Sorangium aterium: one gene and its partner. The protein of the gene in region 1 binds, or shares a complex with, the protein of each later gene. Links are inferred from orthologs where the notes say so. Each region holds a gene or a part of one and is shown in the gene's direction. Other genes may lie near its edges.

Region 1 (10,786 bases):
ATCCGGTCAGGTATCCATGCGACAGCCGACGGCAGCCGCCCCGGGCGGTCGGGCTCGGCGCAGGTGTTTCCAGCGGGGCCGAGGCGCATTTGGCGCGGCCCGGCACGGTCGCTCCCCTCGGCCGACGCTGGACTTCGGCCGGAAAGATTGTCGGTCCGTGCCCGGCTGGGTAATCTGCCAGAACCGATGGCCCGCCTCATCCTGCAGACCGCCGAGGGCCAGCAGGCGATCGATCTGCGACCCGTGAACTCGCTGGGGCGCCACCCGAACAACTCCATCCAGTTGCTCGACAAGATCGTCTCCAAGGAGCACTGCATCATCGAGCAGCGGGGCGATCACTTCGTCCTGCGCGATCTGGGGAGCCTGAACGGCACGTTCATCAACAGCGAGCGTGTCCGGGGCGAAGCGCCGCTCAAGCACGGGGACGAGATCGCCCTGGGGTCCACGCGTGGCCGCTTCGACGATCCGGGCGCCCCGGTCGCGCCGCCGCTCGTCCCGGGCTGGCCGCCCGTGGTCAACCACCAGGGCGCGGCGCCGGCGCAGCCGCCGGGCCACGGGTATCCGCCGCAGCCGCCGCAGTACCAGCGCCAGCCGCAGCCGCCGCTCCCGGGTACGCCGGCGGCGCCGCCGGTGACGCGCCAGCCGTACGTGCCGCCGCCGCCGCTGGGCGCCGGACCGGGCGGGACGGCGCCGCTGCCAGGGCGCTCGGGGGCGCACGGTGGCTCGTTCGTCGCGCAGGGCACCCGCATCGACGTGAACGATCAGGCCCGGCAGATCGGGACCCAGATCGCCGCTGTCGACAAGGGGTTCCTGGCGTTCGATCGGATCGCCAACGACATGAACCAGCTGCGCGCCGACTACGAGCGGCTGCGCCTGTCGCACGAGCTGTCCCGCGAGATCGCCGCCGAGCGCGACACGACGAAGCTGCTCGAGAAGATCCTCACGAGCGTGTTCAAGTTCATCCGCGCCGACCGCGGGGTGATCTTCCTGCGCAACGAGAACGGCGAGCTCACCCCGCAGGCCATGCAGCGGCGCGACGGGACGACGGCCCCGATCAGCGTGTCGTCGACGATCCTGAACCACGTCGTCCACGAGCGGGCGGCGGTGCTGACCCACGACGCGGCGATGGACTTCGCGGCGTCGAAGGGCAAGAGCATGATCTTGAACCGGATCAGCTCGGCGATCGTCGCCCCGCTGCAGCACAACAGCGAGGTGCTCGGCGTGCTCTGGCTCGACTCGGAGACGCTCGCGCAGTTCCAGCCCAAGGACCTCGAGCTGGTCACGGCCATCGCCTATCAGGCGGCGATGTTCATCGAGATCAACATCCTCGGGAAGAAGATCGAGAACGAGATCGTCACGCGCGAGCAGCTGCGCCGGCTGCTCTCGCCGAACATCGCCGAGCGCGTCCTGAGCGGCCAGCTCGCCGTGAAGCAGGGCGGCCAGCACGTCGAGGAGTGCACCGTCTTCAACAGCGACATCCGCGGCTTCACGCGCATGGCCGAGAGCAAGCGGCCCGAGGAGCTCGTCGAGATGCTGAACGAGTACTTCGAGCGGATGGTCGACACCATCTTCCAGTTCGAAGGCACGCTCGACAAGTTCATGGGCGACGGGATCATGGCGCTCTGGGGCGCGCCGGTCGCCCACCGGGACGACGCGGTCCGCAGCGTGGAGTGCGCCCTGAAGATGGGCGAGGTGCTCGGCGAGTTCAACCGCGAGCGGCTCGAGAAGGGCGAGCTGCCGCTCGCTGTGGGCATCGGGATCCACACCGGCCCGCTCGTCGCCGGGTACATCGGGAGCTCGAAGGCGCTCAGCTACACGGTGATCGGGGACGTGGCGAACACGTCGGCGCGGCTCTGCTCCATCGCGCTGGCCGGACAGATCGTCATCAGCGAGAGCACGTACGCGCAGCTCGGCGGAAGGTTCGAGACCGAGGAGCTCCAGCCCGCCAAGGTGAAGGGCAAGGACAAGCCGGTCACGATCTACAACGTCATCCGGAGCCGGCCGATGTCGCAGGTCCCGGCGAACGCCTTCATCCACGCCGAGCCGACCAACGCGCTCCCCGAATGACCGAGGTGACGCGGCGCCTCGGCCGATCGGCCGGGGCGTGCGCGCGCGTCATCCCGTGGACGATGCGGCGCGGCAGCACAGCGCCGTAGCCGTCCGCCCGCTGCAGCGTTAGGGTCCGCGCCGTGGCTGCTTCGATCCTACCCTTTGAGAAACCTGTCGCAGAGCTCATCGAGAAGGTGCGGGAGCTGCGCGCGCTCGCCGCGGCGGACCCGCGGTTCGAGCCGGAGCTCGCCCAGCTCGAGGACAACACGGGCCGGCTGGCGCGCGAGATCTTCGCGGGCCTCACGCCGATGCAGAAGGTGCTGCTCTCGCGGCACGCGAACCGGCCGTACACGCTCGACTACATCAAGCGGCTCTTCACCGACTGGGTCGAGCTGAAGGGCGATCGGCGCTTCGCCGACGACTGCTCCATCGTCGGCGGGCTCGCGACGTACCACGGGCGGAGCGTGGTGGTGGTGGGCCACCAGAAGGGGCGCGGCGCGAAGGAGAACGTGAAGCGCAACTTCGGGATGCCGCACCCGGAGGGATACCGGAAGGCCATCCGGCTCTACGAGATGGCCGACAGGTTCGGGCTGCCGATCCTGACGTTCATCGACACGATGGGCGCCTACCCGGGCATCGGCGCCGAGGAGCGCGGCCAGAGCGAGGCGATCGGCGCCGCGCTCGCCGCGATGGCGCGGGTCGGGGTGCCGATCGTGGCGACCGTCATCGGCGAGGGGGGCTCGGGCGGCGCGCTGGCGCTCGGCGTCGCCAACCGGGTGCTGGTGCTCGAGTTCAGCTGCTACTCGGTCATCTCGCCGGAGGGCTGCGCGGCCATCCTCTGGAAGGACGGCTCCCGCGCCGACGAGGCCGCGGCCCGGCTCAAGATCACCGCGCCGGATCTGCTGCAGCTCGGCGTCGTCGACACGATCGTCGACGAGCCGACCGGCGGCGCGCACCAGGACCACGACGACGCCGCGGCGCGGCTCGACAAGGCGCTCTGGGCGACGCTCACGTCGATGGACGGGCTCGGGCCGGAGGAGCTCGTCGACGACCGGTACCGCAGGTTCCGCGGGCTCGGGTCGTTCGTGGGTTAGGCGGCGCGCCGCCCCGGCTGGCTCTCCTCGAGCGCCGGGGCTATACGGCTCGCGGATGGACTACGGCAAGGCGGTGCGGATGCTGCTGCTCGTGGGCACCAGCGCCGCCGCCGGCGGCGCGGTCCTCTGGACGCAGGCGAGGTTCAACGCCTCGGACCGCAGGGCGGCGCTCGGCATCGTGCAGCAGTACCGCCCCGAGGGCGGCCGGAGCGTGCCGGAGGCGATCGGCGCGCGGCACCCGGGAAAGGCGCCCGACTGGAGCACCATGACCGAGTCGGCCTGCTTCCAGCACGTCCGCGTGCGCGCGACGATCGAGGGCGAGGCGCGCGCGCCGTACGACTTCCTCGTCGACATCAACGGGCCCTCGATCCACCCGGGCAACGCCGAGGGCGAGGCGATCCTCGGCGAGCTCGCGCTCCGGCCTGCCGAGTCCGCCGCCGCGCCGGGGGCGCCGTGAGCGCCGCGAGCGTCCGCGTCGCGCTGGTGGGCTGCGGGCGTTGGGGGGAGAAGCTCCTCCGCGCGCTGTCGGAGAACGCGCGGGCGCGCGTGATCGCCGTGGCGGACGTCGACCGCGGCCGCCTCTCGCGGGCGCGCGCGCTCGCCCCGCGGGCGCGGCTCGTGCGCACGATCGACGAGGCGCTGGCCGCGCGCGTGGACGCGGTGGTCATCGCGACCCCCGCGGCGAGCCACGCCGAGCTCGCGCTGCGGGCCCTCGAGGCCGGGGCGGACGTCTTCGTGGAGAAGCCGCTGGCCCTCTCCGCCGCGCAGGCCGATCGCTGCGCTTCCCGCGCCGCGGCGCTCGGCCGGATCGGCATGGTCGGCCACCTGCTCCGCTACCACCCCTCCGTGGTGCGCCTCGTCGCGCTCGCGCGCGAGCGGCGCCTCGGCGATCTCGTGAGCTTCAGCGCGGCGCGCCTGTCGATGAGCGCCGCCGGCGGCGTCGGCGGGGCCCGGTCGGCGCTCTGGACGCTCGGGCCGCACGACCTCTCGTTGCTCTCGGCGCTCGACTCGAGCCCGCTCGCCGAGGCGCGGGCCCACCTCTCGCCGTGCGGCGAGCTCGTCACGCTCGAGGCGCGCCTCGAGAGCGGCCTCGCGGCGCGGATCGAGCTCTGCTCGTCGAGCCCGACCAAGGAGCGGCGGCTGCGGCTCGTCGGCAGCGCGGGCGTCGCGGTCTTCGACGACGTGCGCGCGCCCGACCGCATCCTGTTCCTGGACGCGCGCGGCGCCGCGGCGGGCGCGCCGGCCGGCGAGCGCGCCTCGCACCTCGAGCTCGCGCCGGCAGGGCGGGAGCTCGAGGTCCCGTGGCGCGAGCCGCTCTCCGTGGAGATCGAGCACTTCCTCCGCTGCGTCGAGGACCGCGCGCCGCCGCTGACGCCGCTCGACGAGGGCGCCGCCGTCGTGACGATCCTCGAGCGCGTCGAGGCGACGCTCGCCCCCGTCGATGCGCGGGTGGTCGCTGCAGGGTGACGTGCGCAACGTGCGTAACTGCGTAACTCCGTAGCCGCGTCCGCTCCCGCTTCGGCCAGCCCGAGGCCCGGGAGGGCGCGGAGAGCACCGGCGCGGTCGAGCCCGGCGGGAGCCCTGGAAGCCTCGGAGACACCGCCGGATCCGAGAAAAGCGGAGCTGCGCCCGCTCGACGCGCCGGGGCGCTTTGCAGCGCCGGATCGGCGTGGTACTGCCGTCGGCTGGAAGGGCACGATGCCGCAGGATCCGAAGCTCACTCCCACTCAGGTCAAGGCGCCGCACGGAGCGCGGGTGATGGAGATCCACTGGGCTGACGGCCACCGCAGCGTCCTTCCGCACGAGATCCTGCGCGGGTACTGCCCGTGCGCGAACTGCCAGGGGCACGGCGGCACGATCAACTTCGTGCCCGGCGGTGACCTGAACGTCCGCGAGATCGAGCAGGTCGGCAACTACGCGCTCCAGTTCACGTGGGGCGATCGGCACGACTCGGGCATCTACACCTTCCGGTACCTGCGCTCGCTCTGCCAGTGCGACGAGTGCAAGCCGCAGTTCCAGCCGCCTCGCTCGAAGTGACCACCTCCCGCCGCGCCCCCAAGCCTCAATCTGCTCCGACGGCCCGCGCCGAGCGGCAGCTCGATCCGTTCCAGATCGTCGACTCGTCCTTCGTCGCCGGCGCGGGCTCGCTCGCGTCGCTCCCTCCGCCCGTCAGCGCGGAGGTGGCGTTCGGCGGGCGCTCGAACGTCGGCAAGTCGAGCCTCATCAACACGCTCGTCGAGCGCAAAGGGCTCGTCCGGACGAGCTCGAACCCCGGCTCGACGCGGCAGATCAACCTCTATGAGGCGCGGGCCCGCGACGGCGCGGTGTTCCAGCTCGTGGATCTGCCGGGGTACGGCTTCACCCGGCGCTCGAAGTCGGAGCAAGCGGCGTGGGCGTCGCTCATCGAGGGGTACCTGCGCGGGCGCGTCACGCTCGCCGCGGTGCTGCTCCTTGTCGATGCGCGGCGGGGCCTCGAGGAGGACGATCTCGAGCTCATCCGCTTCATCGAGGCGTCCCGCGACGTCGCCCGGCGGCCGGTGGAGCTGCTGCTCGTCGCGACGAAGGTCGACAAGGTGCCGCGCTCGTCGGTCCGGCGCGCGCTGGACCAGCTGTCCGCGGCGGCCCCGCGCACGGCGGGCGGCGCCCTCCGCCGCGCGATCGGCTTCTCGTCGATCACCGGCGAGGGCAGGCGGGATCTGTGGCTCGCGATCCGTCGCGTGACGCGGCTCGGCGGCGCGGCGCCGTCACCGAGCGGCGACGCGGGACGCGAGGACGACGCCTCGAGGACGACCGACGGGTGACCTCGCAGAGGTGCGAGATGCACGCAGAGGCGGCGCGTCTCGCCGTGGAACAGGGCGGATGGAAGTATTGACCCGCCCTGTCGCCCTCCATTAACGTGCGGCTCCTCCGGTTCCGCGGGGGAGTCACCAGAGCCGACTGACACGTCGCGGGGTGGTTGCAGAGCAAGACGCGCGTGCCGGCCCATGTTCTCACCGGCTGCCCCAACGATGCCCGACTACTCGGCCAGGTCACGCACGTTCACACGGCGCTGACGCCACTCTGGTGGATTCCGCTCCTGCCGATGCTCGGCGCGGTGATCAACGCGCTGTTCGGCCGCGCGTTGCAGCGGAGCGCGTTCGGTCGCGGTGTGTCGAAGCGGCTCCACATCGGGAGCTTCGGCGTCACGCTCGTCGCGGTGGGCGCCATGCTGGGCGCCTTCGCTCTAGGGCTCGCGAGCTTCGTGCAGCTCGTCGGGCTCGCTCCGGGGGAACGCGCGCTCTACAGCTTCGCCTGGCAGATGATCCGCATCGGATCGCTCGACGCGAACTTCGCGTTCGTGATGGATCCGCTGAGCTGCCTCATGACGCTGATCATCACCGGCGTCGGCGCGCTCATCCATGTTTACGCCGCCTCGTACATGGAGGCCGAGCCGGCGTACTGGCGATTCTTTACCTACCTGAACCTCTTCGTCTTCTCGATGTTGCTCCTCGTCCTCGGGGACAACTTCATCGTGATGTTCTTCGGCTGGGAGGGCGTCGGCCTCTGCAGCTATCTGCTCATCGGGTTCTGGTACAGCGACTACAAGAAGGCCTCTGCCGGGATGAAGGCCTTCGTCGTGAACCGGATCGGCGACTGGGGCTTCGTGTGCGGCCTCGCGCTCCTCTTCTGGGGTCTCGGCGCCAGGTGGCTCGACGACGGCCGGTTCCTCTCCGATTACCGCGCGCGCTTCATCGCGGTGGCCGAGGAGGCGCGCGGCGACCACGGCGCCTCCGCCGGGGCGCATGACGGCGCCGGGGGCAAGGCGGGCGAGCGCAGGGCGCAGCCGCTCGCCGGGGCGAAGGGATATCTCACCTTCACCGGTCATCCCGGCGCGCGCGTGTACCTCGGTATCGCCGACGCCGCTCAGCTCGCCTCGAACCCGCGGCCGTTCGGCGTGTCCCCCTTCATCCGCAAGGAGATCGACGCCGGGGCGCACTCCGTGGTGATCGTGCCGGGCGACGGCGCCGTGATCGGGGGCGACGGCGTCGAGATCGCCGCGATCGAGCGGATGCGCGTCGAGCCGGGCAAGGAGATCGTGGTGGCGACCGTGGGCTCGACGGTCACGTTCCGCGAGATCCACGATCAGCTCGTGATCAAGGACGCGAGCGGCAAGGCGTTCCTCAAGGATGCCCTCGAGTCGAAGACGGTGTGGGGCGGCGTCGCGCTGATCACGCTGGCCTGTCTCTTCCTCTTCGTCGGCGCCGCCGGCAAGAGCGCCCAGATCCCGCTCCACGTGTGGCTGCCCGACGCGATGGCTGGCCCGACCCCTGTCTCCGCGCTGATCCACGCCGCCACCATGGTCACGGCCGGCGTTTACATGGTCGCGCGCCTCAGCTTCCTGTTCTCGCTGAGCCCCGTCGCAGGCGGCGTCATCGCGCTGATCGGGGCCTCGACGGCGCTCCTCGCGGCGACGATTGGCTTCTTCCAGTACGACATCAAGAAGGTGCTCGCCTACAGCACGGTGAGCCAGCTCGGCTTCATGTTCATCGGGGTCGGCGTCGGGGCGTACTGGGCCGCCGTGTTCCACCTGATGACACACGCCTTCTTCAAGGCGTGCCTGTTCCTCGGGTCGGGCTCGGTGATCCACGGGATGCACGCGGTGGAGCACGACGAGGCCGCGGCCCAGGACATGCGCAACATGGGCGGCCTCCGCCGCGTCATGCCGCTCACGGCGCGGACGTACCAGGCGGCGTGCCTCGCCATCACCGCCGCGCCCATCCCGTTCTTCGCAGGCTTCTGGTCGAAGGACGAGATCCTCTGGAAGGCGTTCGGCGCCGAGAACACCGGCCCGATCCCGGGGCTGCTCCTCTATGCGATGGGCCTCGCGGCGGCGCTCGGCACCTCGTTCTACATGTGGCGGAGCTACTTCCTGACGTTCGAGGGGCCCCACGCCCGAAAGGAGATCGAGACCCGGGTCCACGAGTCGCCGCCGGCGATCACCTGGGTGCTCGCGGTGCTGGCGGTCCTGTCGGCGTTCGCGGGCGTCGTGTTCGGCTTCTCCAGCCACTTCGTCGGCGGCCACGGCGAGCCCCTGCTGGAGGCGTGGCTCCATCCGGTGTTCGCTCACGCGGAGGTCTCGTTCCGGCGCCACGGGCTGGGGCTCGAGCTCGCGCTCATGGCGCTCTCCGTCGGCGGCGCGATCGTCGCCTTCTCGCTCGCGCGCGCCCGCTACGGCGCGCGTCGCTCTCCGCGCTGGGTCGAAGAGGAGCGGCGGCTCCCGGGCTTCCAGCTCCTCTCGAACAAGTACTACGTCGACGAGATCTACGACGCGACCGTGGTGCGCGCCGCCCTCTCGCTGCGCCTCTTCTTCGCCGAGATGGATCGCTGGATCGTCGACGGCATCGTCAACGGGGTCGCGGTCCTGGCCCGGGCCGCCGCCTGGGTCACGGGCGCCATCGATCGGTACCTCGTCGACGGGGTCGTGAACCTCGTCGCCGAGGGCACGCTGAGCGCCGGGGCGAAGCTCCGCACCCTGCAGACCGGGCGCATCCAGAGCTACGTCTACTTCCTCCTGGGCGGCGTCGCCTTGTTCAGCATCGTTCATTACTTCCTGCGGTGAACGGCCGATGTCGAACCTCTCCCTCGTCAGCATGCGCCGTGGATTCGCCCTCGCGAGATCGGCCAGGTCCACCTCGATGAAGCTCCTGATCCCCCTCCTGGTCGCGCTCTCCGTCGTGCTCGGGGCGGCGCCGCCGGCGCTGGCGCAGGCGCTCGATGCGCCGAGGGCGCCCGGGCCGCGCGGCCAGATCGCGCTGCGCGCTGAGCCGCCCGGCGCGCCGGTCGAGCTCGCCGCGAGCGGGCCGGACCACGTCGGCTCGTTCACGATCGAGAACCAGGGCGACGGCCCCTTGAAGGTGACGCGGGTGATCGTGCGGACGTCCCCCGAGGATCCGCGCGTCCCGCCGGGCGTCAGCGCGGAGCTCGATGGCGGCGGCGCCTCGGCGACCCTCGCCCCGGGCGCGAGCCGGAAGGTCGTGGTCCGGTGGAAGACCGCGGGCGTGCGCGCGCGCGAGCTCTACGGGCACGTCGTCGTCGAGTCGGACGCGGTGGCGGCCGGCGCGGCCGGCGTGCTGGAGGTAGCGCGGACCGTCGCGATGGGCATCCACGCGGAGCGCGGGAGCAGCCTCGGCTTCGTCGGCGACCACATCCTCTCGATCCTGACGTTCCTGCCGCTGCTCGGCGTGGTCGCTGTCTTCCTCGCGCACCTCTTTCGTTACCGGGACGACAGGAAGCTCCGGCTGATGACCGTCGTGCTGATGGGCGTGAACCTCGTCCTCGCGGCGTGGCTCTACGCGCAGTTCGACCGGGGCTTCACCAGGATCGACGGGAACGACGGCTACCAGTTCATCGAGCACGGCGTGTGGATCCGCTCGCTGAACGTCGAGTACTTCGTCGGCGTCGACGGCGTGTCGATCTCGATGGTCCTGCTCACGGCGCTGATCTCGTTCGTGGGCGCCCTCGCGAGCTACAGCGTCCACGACCAGCTCAAGGGCTACTTCGCGATGTACAACCTCCTCGTCACGGGGATGTTCGGCGTCTTCATCGCGCTCGACCTGTTCCTCTTCTTCGTCTTCTGGGAGGTGATGCTCCTGCCGATGTACTTCCTCATCGGCATCTGGGGCGGACCGCGGCGCGAGTACGCGGCGATCAAGTTCTTCCTCTACACGCTGGCCGGCAGCGTCTTCATGCTGCTCGCGTTCATCTGGTTCTACCTGAACGCCGGCCACACCTACCTGGTCGACGGCCAGGCCACCGAGCGCATCTTCTCGATCCCGGAGCTCTCGCGGGTCGCCTGGGCGGCGCAGGGGCTCACGATCCTCGGCGCCGCCGCGGTGAAGGTGGTCTGGATCTGGCTGTTCGTCGGGTTCGCGATCAAGATCCCGATGTTCCCGTTCCACACCTGGCTGCCGGACGCCCACGTGGAGGCGCCCACGGCGATCAGCGTGATCCTCGCGGGGGTGCTCCTCAAGATGGGCACCTACGGCATCCTCCGCATCAACTTCACCCTGCTGCCCGAGGCGACGCAGTGGGCCGCGCCGGCCATGGCGGTGTTCGGGGTGGTCAACATCCTCTACGGCGCCTTCTGCGCCATGGCGCAGAGCGACCTGAAGAAGCTCGTGGCCTACTCCTCCGTCAGCCACATGGGCTTCACGCTGCTGGCGCTCGGCGCGATGACGCCGCAGGGCATCCAGGCCTGCCTCGTCCAGATGTTCAACCACGGCCTGATCACCGGGATGCTCTTCACCCTGGTCGGCGTGGTCTACGACCGCGTGCACACGCGCGACATCGACAGGTTCGGCGGCCTCGCCTCGGAGATGCCGCTCTACACGGCGCTCGTCGGCTTCGCGTTCATGGCGTCGCTCGGCCTGCCCGGCCTGTCCGGCTTCTGGGGGGAGGCGATGACGTTCATCGGCGCCTTCCCGCGCTACCGCGCGCTCACGATCCTCGCGGCCGTCGGCGTCATCGTCACCGCGGCCTACCACCTCTGGGCCCTCCAGCGGATGTTCCTCGGCACGTTCCGCGCGTCGTGGCGGCAGAGCAAGTACCTCGAGCCGTTCGGCGGGAAGTTCCCGGAGATCAGCGGGCGAGAGCTCGCGTCGATC
Region 2 (10,687 bases), on another replicon or contig:
CGTCGACCCGTGGCCCACGAGCCCGCTGTGCCAGGAGAAGAAGCGCACTGCCTACGAGCGCACGGCGCTGTCCCGCTGCTGGATCAAGGCGTTCGAGCGCTACGGCTTCGACTGGCTGGGACACGACGACCTCGAGGACACGATGCACTTCGAGTTCCTCGGGGATCCCGACCGGATCAAGAAGAAGTAGCGCGCGGCCATCACGCGCCGCGGCCGCCCCCGCGCCGCGAGAGCCGCCGCGCGCGCCGCTCCGCCGCGGCCTCGGCGAGGCGGCGATCGTCGTCCGTCTCGAGGACGATCGGCGGCACCGCGGTCGGCCTGAGCGACGCGTCGACCGCCACGAACGTCACGAAGGCCGTGACCATGGGCCAGATGGCGCCCGTCATCGCCTCCTCTCCCTCGACCGACACCAGGATCTCGAGCGACGTGCGGAACGTCGCCGTCACCCGCGCGGCCAGGCGGACGACCTGACCGACCTTGATCCCATGATCGAACGAGAGGTCGTCGATGCCCGCGGTGACGACCGCGCTGCCGGTGTGCCGCTGCGCGCAGATGGCGGCGCACAGGTCGATCCACGCGAGCACCTGCCCGCCGAAGATCGAGCCGAGCGCGTTCGCGTGCGTCGGCAGGACGTACTCGGTCATCGTCGTGACCGACTCGGAGACGCGCTTCTCGTGCAGGGCCTTCACCCGGCATGCGTATCACGGGCGCCCCCCCGCGCCAGAGCACGCCGGCCCGCCCGGATCACCCGGCCTCAGCTGGAGGTCGAGGCCCTGCCCGGGCTCGGGAACGACGGCTCTTCGGAGGTGGGCGAGCGGCCAGGGCTCGCGTTGACCGACGACTTCGTGGGGGCCGACTGGCCCGGCGGGCCCGTCGGGAGCGTGGGCTCGTCCTCCAGGCGCACCGACGTGACCTTCAGCCGCCCGAAGATCGCCTCGGCCTTCTCGTTCATCGCCACCGCCTCGCGCCGCGCCGCCATGTTCGCAACGAAGCTGCGGTCGGTCGTCAGGAACCGCGCGTAGGCCTGGAACGTGCGCGCGAGCTCGAGTTCGTTCCCCGTCTCCTCGAAGATGCTCACCGAGCGCGCGAAATACGCGCGCGCGCTCTTCGTGTGCGCGCTGCCCCAGCCGCCCGCCGCCGTGATCTCGCCGAGCGTCCGGAGCGCGATGCCGAGGTGCACCTTGCTCCGGACCGACGCGAACAGGTCCACCGCCCGGCTGATCGAGTCGCGCGCCTTCTCCAGATCGCCCCGGAGCATGTAGGCCTTCCCGAGGGCGCGCCGCACCTCGGCCAGGCCGAGCCGGTCGCCGAGCCCGTCGCAGAGCTCCTCGGCCTGCTGCAGCACGCGCACCGCCTCGTCGGGATCGCCGCTCCGGTAGAGCGTCCCGCCGATGTTCGTCAGGATCAGCGCCGTGCGGTTGCGATCGCCGACCTGCCGCGCCACCTCCAGCGCCTCCTCGAAGAGCTCGAGGGCGTGGCGGTGATCGCGCTGGTCCTGCGCGATCATGCCGAGGTTGTTCAGGCTCATCATGACGCCGAGCAGGTCCGAGATCTCGCGCCGGATCGCGAGCGACCGCTCGAACGTGTTGAGCGCCTGCTTGAACTCGCCGGAGTCCTGCAGGGCGAGGCCGAGGTTGTTCAGCGACAGCGCGATCGAGCGGCGATCCCCCATCCGCTCGCGGCGGGCGAGCGCGTCGCGCAGCCATTTCAGCGCCTCCTGGTACTCGCCCCGGAGCCAGTGCAGCTTGCCGATGTCGTCGATCGTCGAGGCGATCCCCCGCTCGTCCCGCGCGCCCTCGAAGAGGCGGAGCGCGGTCGTGAGGTGCTTGCCGGCCTCGTCGAGCGAGCCGCTCTCGCGGTAGAGGCGCCCGATGCGGTTGTGCGCGGCCCCGCCCTTGCGCCGGTTGTCGAGCCGGTAGGCGAGCGTCAGCATCTCGCGGAACGCGGCGAGCGCGTCGTCGATGCGCCCGGCGAGCTGGAGGACGTCGCCGTAGTCGTGGAGCGCGTCGATGCGCCGCGCGACGTGCGCGTCGCCGAGCAGCGAGAGCCCGCGCGCGTAGTACTCCGCCGCCTTCGCGTTCGAGTAGCGCCCGCGCGCCACGTCCCCGGCGTCGAGCAGCGAGAGCCCCGCCCGCACCGCGTCGCCGATGCGCTCGCGGTGCGTCGCGAGCTCGGCGAGGAACTCCTCGCTCGCGCGCACCGCCACCTGCTGCTCCAGCCACTCGGCGATCGCGTGGTGGTACCGCCGCTGGGCCGCGGCGCTCATCCGCTTCTGGAGCGCCTCGCGCTCCTTGGCGTGCACGAACACATACTCGTCCGAGCCCGCGAAGCTCGACTCGCTCTGCTTGCGCAGGTAGCCGCGGTCGCACAGCGAGCGCAGCGCGGCGTTGATCCGGTCGAGATCCTTGTCGCTCTGCTCCTCCCCCCACAGCTCGGGGGCCTGACAGCCGGCCCTGCCGAGGACGAACAGCGCGCCGCTCCAGAACACCGGGCCGATCGTCGCGGCCTGCTCGAGCAGCTGCCGGCCGTCGTGATCGAGCGCGGCGAGGCGGACGTTCACGGCGTCCTCGACCGTCATCGGCAGGCGCGCCGTCGACAGCTTCCCGAGGTGCACGCGCCAGCGCGGCCCGCCCGCGGAGTCGGGCGAGAGCTCCTCGATCACGCCCTGTTCGTGGCAGATGCGGACCATCTGCTCGAGCAGCGCCGGGTTGCCGTTCGCGAAGGAGCAGGCCGCCTCGACGAGCTCCGACGGCACGCCCAGCTGGGGCTGCGAGTCGGGGCGCTTCGCGTCGACGACGTCGACGACGTCGACGACGTCGATGATGACGAGGTCGTCGCTCCCGCGCGGCGCGCAAGGCGCGAGCAGCGCCCTCGCCAGCTCCGCCGCGGCGGCCTCGCCGAGCGGCGTGAGCTCCAGGAGCGCGTGGCGCCGGTCGCCGACCTTGCCCCAGTCGTCCTGGCGGGTGAGCAGCTCGGGGCGGGCGGCGCAGACGATCAGGACCGGGCCCGTGAGGTACTCGATGAGGTAGCGCAGGAGCGCGAGGGAGTCGTCGTGGGCCGCGTGGAGGTCCTCGAAGACGAGGCACAGGGGGCCGTGGACGGCGTCCGCCTCGAGGAACGCCTTCAGGACGGCGCGGCGGATGAGGTCGGCCTGCGCGGGATCGTCCTGCACCGCGCGGGTGAGCGGGCTGTCGCCGAACGCGAGCCCGATGAACTGGCCGAGGAAGTAGATGACGTCGCCGACCTTGCGGTCGCCCATCACGTGCGCGACCTGCGAGCGGACCTCGGCGCGGGCCGCGTCCTTGTCCATGCCGTCGGAGAGGCCGAAGCGAGCGCGCAGGAGCCGGGTGAAGACGCCGTACGCGGACGCCATGTCGCCCGCGCTGCCCGAGGTGACGCGCAGCGCGGCGGAGCCCTGGCGCCGCCGCTCGAGGAGCTCGCGCACGAGCCTGCTCTTGCCGATGCCCGGCGGGCCGACGAGCGTCACGGTCCGCGTGGAGCGCTCCCTCTCCACCGCGTCGAGCGCGCGGGCCAGGGCCGACAGCTCCGCCTCGCGCCCGATCAGCGGCGCGAGGGCGGGCGGCGCCGCGCCAATTGCACTGTCCTCTCGGCTCATCTCCTGGCCTCCACGTCCCCGGGTGCCGCAGCGCCGGACACGATGTCCGGAGCCTATACCAGGTTCGGCTTCGGTGGCGTGTGCGGTAAGCTGCCGGGCGTGGACGGCGAGGGCACGGGGACGTCGGGGAGCACGGCGCGCAGCGCCGCGGAGATCCGCGGGCGTATCACGGCTTGCTTCAGCCTGGCCGAGCTGCGCCGCTTCGCGGAGGAGCTCGGCGTGCCGGACATCCCCTGGGAGCGGGGGATCCAGGGAGCGGCGTACGAGCTCGTCCGGCGCTTCGAGCAGCGGCGCGAGCTCGGGCCGCTCGTCGACAGGCTCCGCGCGGCGAGGCCGCTCGTGGAGTGGCCCGACACGCCGACGGTGCCGTCCGCTGCGTCGAGCGAACCGGCGCACACGGACATCCCCCGGCCGGCGCCGCTGCCGAACCTCTCGCCGATGGTGGCCCCATCGCCTCCCCTGGAGGTCGCGACGCTGGCGCCGCCGGCGATCGCGCCTACCCCGCGGACGCCGAACGTCACCGGGCCGCAGCCCGAAAAGGCGCCGCAGCCCGGCGTCGCGGGGCCGGCGCATCTCCCGGCCGGCCCCCCGCGCGCCGGGGCGCCGGCGCGCTGGCCGCGCCGCATCGATTCGCGGCTCGCGCTCGCCGCCCTGGGGCTCGTGGCGGTGAGCCTCATCGTGGCCTTCCTCATCGGCAGGGCGTCGAGCGCGACGGGGGACGACGCTGTGCGCGGGATCACCGCGTCCGCGAGCGCCACGCAGAGGGGCGCCCCACCGCCGGCGACGCGGCCGGACGGGGTCGCGTCGCGCGCGGCCGCCGCGATCGACCGCAGGATCGAGAGCCTCGCGCGGGCGTGCGAGATCCAGCCCGGCTCGGCGGAGGACGTGATGCGCCGCGCCTTCGAGCGCTGCGGTCCGGCGCCTGCCTCGGCGGGGTACCGGACCACCCCGGCGCAGCGGAGCGATCCGCCTGCCGCGCAGGCGCCGGGCGCGCCGCCGGCGTCTCCGGGGGCGGTGCCCCGTGCGGCGGCCGCGGCTGGCCTTCCGCCCGCCGGCGGCAATACCGGGTGCCTGGGTGCGTGCGAGCGGCGACACCAGGCGTGCAGGGCGACGCAGTGCGGTAGAGAGCCCACGCAGAGCACGCAGTACCAGCGTTATCAGGGCTGCCTGTCGGATTGCCTGGAGCAGGCGTCCAAGTGCCGCCTCGGCTGCCTCTGAGCCCAGGGCGACGCGTCAGAGCGATGGACGGCTGCGGCGCATCACGTTGACCGTGACGGTCGGCTCGTGCTCGGGGCAGCCGGTGCGACCGGACTGGCTCGGGTCGAAGTCGATGCGAAAGCAGGTCTTGCAGACGCAGAGATAGGCGTCGTGGAACTCGCGGAAGTTGAGGATGTCCGCGGCGAAGAGGCTCAGGACGATGTCGCTGAGCAGGTCTTCCTCGCACGGGCACGGCTCCCACGGCGCGAGGCCTCCGGCGCGGCGCACGCGCCCGCCGTCGATGGCCGCGGCGAGGAAGCGATCGTCTGCGACGGGCGGCATGAAGGCGCGAAGCGAGGCGAGCACCCGGAGCCGCGCCGCGTCGACGAGCTGCTCTATCTCGGATGCATCGGGGGCCGCCGGGACCTGAGGGCCGAGCGCTACCTGCTTGGAGAAGCCCTCGGTCACGTAGGCCGGCGGCTGCATCCTCCCGGCTGCCACGAGGTGCTTCTCGAACCAGATCGAGAGCGCCCCCGCGCTCCGGGGGGGCCTGCCGACGAACGTGAGCGCCGCGAGCAGCGCGCGGCGATCGTGATCGCTGGCGATGAGCGATGCCGCGGACGGCAGCGTGGGAATCGAGGTGTGGGAGTCCTCTTGCGGCATGAACACCCCCTTGATCCGCCCCAGTCTGCCCGAGGACTTCTCTCCGGGTCTAGGCGCGACGACGCCCAGGTCAGAGATTGCGGAACTTCCTGCAATGCATTGCGTTACGGGCTCTTTGCCGCTTTTGTAGTGAACGGCACCCGGCAGATCTCAGTCCGTGATCTTGAGCACCCCGCTGTCGTCGAGCGCGCCGCTCGCGTCCGCGCCGTCCGAATCGGCCTCGATCTCCACCTCGGACGCAGCAGGACGCAGGAACGACAGATCGAGGCCGCCCATCGGCTGCTGCGCCGCCGCGCGCGAGGCGGCGAGCGGCAGCGCCTCGGCGTCGGCAGCGGCGCGCGGGGCGGCGCGGCGCGCTTCCCGTTCAGGTCGCCTGTCGTCGCGGCGCGAGGGCTGCTCCGGGTCGCGCCGGCCGGCGCCGGCCTCGCGGGGCCGCTCCGGCGCGGGCGCCGCGGCGGCCTTCGGGGGGCGCGCGGCCTCCGCGCGCGCGGGCGGTGACGGCGTCCGAAGCGCCCTGTCCGTCTTCCTCGCCATGCGCGCGCGGGCGTGGGAGGGAGCGTTCTTCGCGAGCTCGATGCAGCTGCCGCGCATGGCCGCGGGGCAGGAGATGCGGACGTGCATGTGGTCGTCGTGCGCCTCGGCGCCCGTGGGCTGCATCATCGCGAGCTGCGCGCGGACGAGCAGCGCGCGGGAGACGCCGATCCGCTTGGCGTGGGCGATCAGCGCGGACCGGAGCGGATCGGAGATGAAGATGTGGCTCACGCGGGCGCGGGGATCGGTGAGCAGGTGCTGCACGAGCAGCCAGTTGCGCGGCAGGTCGAAGCGCGCCCCGGGCACGTTGGTCGAGACGAGCCGGGCGTCGAACCGCAGGAAGACCGGCGCGTGGACCTGCTTGCCGCGCGCGTCGAGCGCGTAGAAGCCGAGGTCGACGTCGCGGCCGCTCTCGTGGGAGTTGTGGCGGTGGACGTCGCCGCCGCGCTGGCGCGACAGATCGCCGACGCCGAGCACGGCGCCCGGGAAGCGCTTGGCCACGCCGCGCGCCGCGCGCTCGATCATGCCGACGAGCGCCGGCAGCCCCCAGCGGACGTCGGCGCCGGCGTAGGCGGGCACGACGCGGATGTCCTTGCGCGAGGTGTCGAGCCGCACGCCGCCCTCGAGGCGCCCTTCGTTGGGATGGCCGACCGACGAGGCGGGCGCCTGGGGCGCGGCCTTCTTCGTGGCCGGCTCGGGCGAGCGCGGGCCCGCGTCGCCGGCGCGGGGGCGGTGGCCCTTGACGTCGTCCTTCGCGAGCCGCGCGCGCGGCGCGCGCTTCGTCGCCCCGCGCGCCTTGGCGGCGGCGGCGGCGTCCCGCGGCTTTGCTTCCGCGGTGGGGCGCGCGTGCGAGCGCGCCGGCGCATCCGGCGCCGCGGCGGCCGCCCGGGAGCCGGAGAGGGAGAGCGCCAGGATCGTGAACAGCACGGAGAGCGGTCGAGGCACACCGGTGCGTTACGGGGTTTCGGTGGGCCGGGCCAAGAAGCCGGCGCCGCCTGGCCGCGCCCTCCGAGGGCCGCTCCTGAAACGTGCACCGAGCGTGCGCCGAATGTGCGCTGAACGAGCGCTGAACGAGCGCTGGCTGAATGAGCGCTGGCGGACGCGACGAGAGCCTCATGCACCCGGGACACACGCGAGCTTCCGTCGTTCGCCGGAAGCGCGGATCACCGCGCGGCGCCGCGTCGCGGCCGGCGCCGCCCGGCCCCTGTGCCGCGCTGCGGCGCCGGCGCCACGGCATACCGCGGCGGCAGCGGAGGCTTTTGCCTCGCGGCCAGTTGGGCTACCTCTCGGTCGGCCATGGACAAGGTCTACAAGAGCGCGCTGGATGCCGTGGGGGACATCCCGGGCGGCGCCACGATCCTCTCGGGCGGCTTCGGCCTCTGCGGCATCCCGGAGCACTGCATCGCAGCGCTCCGGGAGCTCGGCACGAAGGATCTCGTGGTCGTGTCCAACAACTGCGGAGTCGACGCCTTCGGCCTCGGGATCCTCCTTCAGAACCGGCAGATCCGGAAGATGATCTCGTCGTACGTCGGCGAGAACAAGGAGTTCGAGCGCCAGTACCTGAGCGGCGAGCTCGAGGTCGAGCTCACGCCGCAGGGCACGCTGGCCGAGCGCATCCGCGCCGGAGGCGCCGGGATCCCTGCGTTCTACACCCCGACCGGCGCGGGCACGGCCATCAGCGAGGGCGGGCTGCCCGTGCTCTATGGCCCGGGCGGCGCGGTGAAGAGGTACTCCGAGAAGAAGGAAGTGCGCCAGTTCGACGGCCGCGACTACGTGCTCGAGCCCGCCATCCGCGGCGACTACGCGCTCGTGAAGGCCTGGAAGGGCGACCGGTTCGGCAACCTCGTCTACCGCCACACGGCCATGAACTTCAACCCGATGATGGCGATGGCCGCGAAGGTGACGATCGCCGAGGTGGAGGAGCTCGTCGACGTCGGCTCGCTCGACCCGGACCACATCCACACGCCCGGGATCTTCGTGCACCGGATCTTCCAGGGCGAGCGCTACGAGAAGCGGATCGAGCGGCGGACGGTGCGCAAGGCGTCGGCCGCCTAGGCGCGGGGACAGGGGACACGATGGGACTCACGCGGGAACAGATCGCGCAGCGCGCCGCGCTGGAGCTCAGGGACGGCTACTACGTCAACCTCGGCATCGGGATGCCGACGCTCGTCGCCAACTACATCCCCGCGGGGATCGAGGTGGTGCTCCAGAGCGAGAACGGGCTGCTCGGCATCGGCCCCTACCCGATCGAGGGCGCGGAGGACCCGGATCTCATCAACGCCGGCAAGGAGACCGTGACGATGCTCGCCGGCTCCGCGATCTTCTCGAGCGCCGAGTCCTTCGCGCAGATCCGGGGCGGCCACATCGATCTCGCGATCCTCGGGGCCATGGAGGTCTCCGAGAAGGGCGATCTCGCCAACTGGATGATCCCTGGCAAGATGGTGAAGGGGATGGGCGGGGCGATGGATCTCGTGGTGAGCGCGAAGCGCGTCGTCGTGATCATGGATCACGCGGCGAAGAACGGCGCGCCGAAGATCCTGGACGAGTGCTCGCTGCCCCTCACCGGGCGGGGCGTCGTCCACCGGATCATCACCGATCTCGCCGTGCTCGATGTGACGCCCGAGGGGCTCGTGCTGCGCGAGCTCGCGCCCGGCGTGAGCGCCCGAGAGGTGCAGGAGAAGACACAACCAACGCTCCGGGTCCCCTCCGACGTGAAGGAGATGGACCTGCGGAGCGCCTGAGGGCTCGCCGATGACCTGGCCTGAAAAGACCCTGCCGACGACCGACGCGAGCGAGAAGCGCTCGCTGGGAGCGGGCGTGTTCCGTCGCTGCGACGGCTGCTCGCACACGCACGACGCCGCCGAGCTCGCGCGCACCTTCGAGGTGTGCTCGCAGTGCGGCCACCACCACAAGCTCGACGCCGACGGCTGGCGGAGGCTGCTGCTCGACGACGGCGAGCTCGCCGCGTGGGACGAGCACCTCGTCCCGAACGACCCGCTCCGGTTCAGCGACGGCAAGAGCTACAGGGACCGCGTCGCGGCGCTCCACAAGAAGGGCCGCGCGAAGGAGGCGATCGAGATCGGCCGCGGCAGGCTGGGCGGCCGCGACATCGCCTACGGCGCGTTCGTCTTCGCCTTCATGGGCGGGAGCATGGGCTCGGTCGTCGGCGAGAAGATCACCCGCCTGTTCGAGCGCGCGACGCGCGAGGAGCTCCCCGTGGTGCTCCTCCAGGCGTCGGGCGGCGCGCGGATGCAGGAGGGCATCCTCTCGCTGATGCAGATGGCGAAGAGCGTGGCCGCGCTCGAGCGGTACCGAAAGGCGCGGCTGCCGTTCCTGTCGGTGCTGCTCCACCCGACGACGGGCGGCGTCGCGGCGAGCTTCGCCTTCCTGGGTGACGCGAACATCGCCGAGCCCAAGGCGCTCATCGGCTTCGCCGGCCCGCGGGTCATCGAGAACACGATCCGGCAGACGCTGCCGGCGGGCTTCCAGCGATCCGAGTTCCTGCTCGACCACGGGATGGTCGACGCCATCGTCCCGCGCCCCGAGATGAAGGCGTACATCGGGACGCTGCTCCAGCACCTCACGTCCAACCGCCGGGCGCGGCGATGACCTCGGCGGCGCCGCGGCTGCCCGCGCTGCTCGAGGCGCTCGGGCAGCGGGCGCCGCGGGGGATGGAGCTCGGGCTCGGCCGGGTCCGCGAGGCGCTCTCCGCGCTCGGCGATCCCCACGAAGGCCTCCCCGCGGTGCACGTCGCCGGCACGAACGGCAAGGGCAGCGTGTGCGCGATGGTCGAGTCGATCGCGCGCGCGGCCGGGCTGCGGACCGGCCTCTACACGTCGCCGCACCTGTCACGCTTCGCCGAGCGCATCCGCGTCGGGGGAGAGACGATCGGCGACGCGGCGCTCGCGCGCGCGCTCGCCGCCGCGCTCGAGCGTGTCCCCTCGCCGCTCACGTTCTTCGAGGCGCTGACGGTGGCCGCGTTCGTGGCCTTCCGCGAGGCGGACGTCGACCTCGCGATCCTCGAGGTGGGCCTCGGCGGGCGGCTCGACGCGACGAACGTGATCTCGGCGCCGCTCTGCACGGCGATCACGTCGATCGCGCTCGACCACCAGGCCGTGCTCGGCCCGACGCTGGCGGACATCGCCCGGGAGAAGGCGGGCATCCTCAAGCCGGGCGCGCCCGCGGTGCTCGGCCCGCTCGATCCGGAGGCCGACGCCGCGATCGAGGCGGCGGCGCAGGCGATCGGCGCCGGGCCTCGCCTCCGCGTCGCGCGGGCGGAGCGCGCCGGGAGCGCGGGCGAGATCGCGGTGGGGCGCGGCGGTCGCGGGGCGCGCGTCGCCGGGCCGGGGCGCCGCGAGATCGAGGTGGAGCTCGGCCTCCGCGGCGCGCACCAGGCCGAGAACGCGGGCGTGGCGTGCGGCATCGCGTGGCAGCTCGCCGGGCGGTGGCCCGAGGTCGAGCGGGCGCTCGCGGGTGGACTCGCCGCGGCCCGCTGGCCCGGTCGCCTGGAGCGGATCGACGCGGGCGGCGCCCGTGTCCTGCTCGACTGTGCGCACAACCCGCACGGCGCGCAGGCGCTCGCGGCGTGGCTCGACGAGGAGGGTCCGGGGGCAGCGCTCACCACGCTCGTGTTCGGCGCGATGGCCGACAAGGGGTGGGGCGAAATGCTACAGATGCTCG

What was found.
Region 2: the proteins of POL72_RS41595 (region 1) and accD are in contact, whole or in part, in a solved structure (PDB 8UXZ), measured with the Escherichia coli proteins. The link is inferred for Sorangium aterium from one-to-one orthologs.

The regions. Positions count from the first base shown.
Region 1 is NZ_JAQNDK010000005.1:871,919-882,704, forward strand. The notes cover bases 1,190-4,166. They hold POL72_RS41595 (acetyl-CoA carboxylase carboxyltransferase subunit alpha), read left to right. Parts: upstream 1,190-2,189; coding sequence 2,190-3,143; downstream 3,144-4,166. Other genes in these bases: POL72_RS41590 (adenylate/guanylate cyclase domain-containing protein), read left to right, coding at 1,190-2,067; POL72_RS41600 (hypothetical protein), read left to right, coding at 3,199-3,600; POL72_RS41605 (Gfo/Idh/MocA family protein), read left to right, coding at 3,597-4,166. Outside these bases: more of POL72_RS41590, read left to right, coding at 187-1,189; more of POL72_RS41605, read left to right, coding at 4,167-4,610; POL72_RS41610 (gamma-butyrobetaine hydroxylase family protein), read left to right, coding at 4,842-5,180; yihA (ribosome biogenesis GTP-binding protein YihA/YsxC), read left to right, coding at 5,177-5,944; POL72_RS41620 (NADH-quinone oxidoreductase subunit L), read left to right, coding at 6,118-8,742; POL72_RS41625 (complex I subunit 4 family protein), read left to right, coding at 8,819-10,786. UniProt on the Escherichia coli protein: Component of the acetyl coenzyme A carboxylase (ACC) complex. First, biotin carboxylase catalyzes the carboxylation of biotin on its carrier protein (BCCP) and then the CO(2) group is transferred by the carboxyltransferase to acetyl-CoA to form malonyl-CoA.
Region 2 is NZ_JAQNDK010000001.1:2,582,130-2,592,816, forward strand. The notes cover bases 7,810-10,687. They hold accD (acetyl-CoA carboxylase, carboxyltransferase subunit beta), read left to right. Parts: upstream 7,810-8,758; coding sequence 8,759-9,616; downstream 9,617-10,687. Other genes in these bases: POL72_RS09435 (CoA transferase subunit A), read left to right, coding at 7,810-8,062; POL72_RS09440 (CoA transferase subunit B), read left to right, coding at 8,083-8,748; POL72_RS09450 (bifunctional folylpolyglutamate synthase/dihydrofolate synthase), read left to right, coding at 9,613-10,687. Outside these bases: POL72_RS09405 (M15 family metallopeptidase), read left to right, coding at 1-190; POL72_RS09410 (acyl-CoA thioesterase), read right to left, coding at 201-689; POL72_RS09415 (ATP-binding protein), read right to left, coding at 755-3,616; POL72_RS09420 (hypothetical protein), read left to right, coding at 3,659-4,834; POL72_RS09425 (hypothetical protein), read right to left, coding at 4,850-5,476; POL72_RS09430 (penicillin-insensitive murein endopeptidase), read right to left, coding at 5,627-6,952; more of POL72_RS09435, read left to right, coding at 7,304-7,809.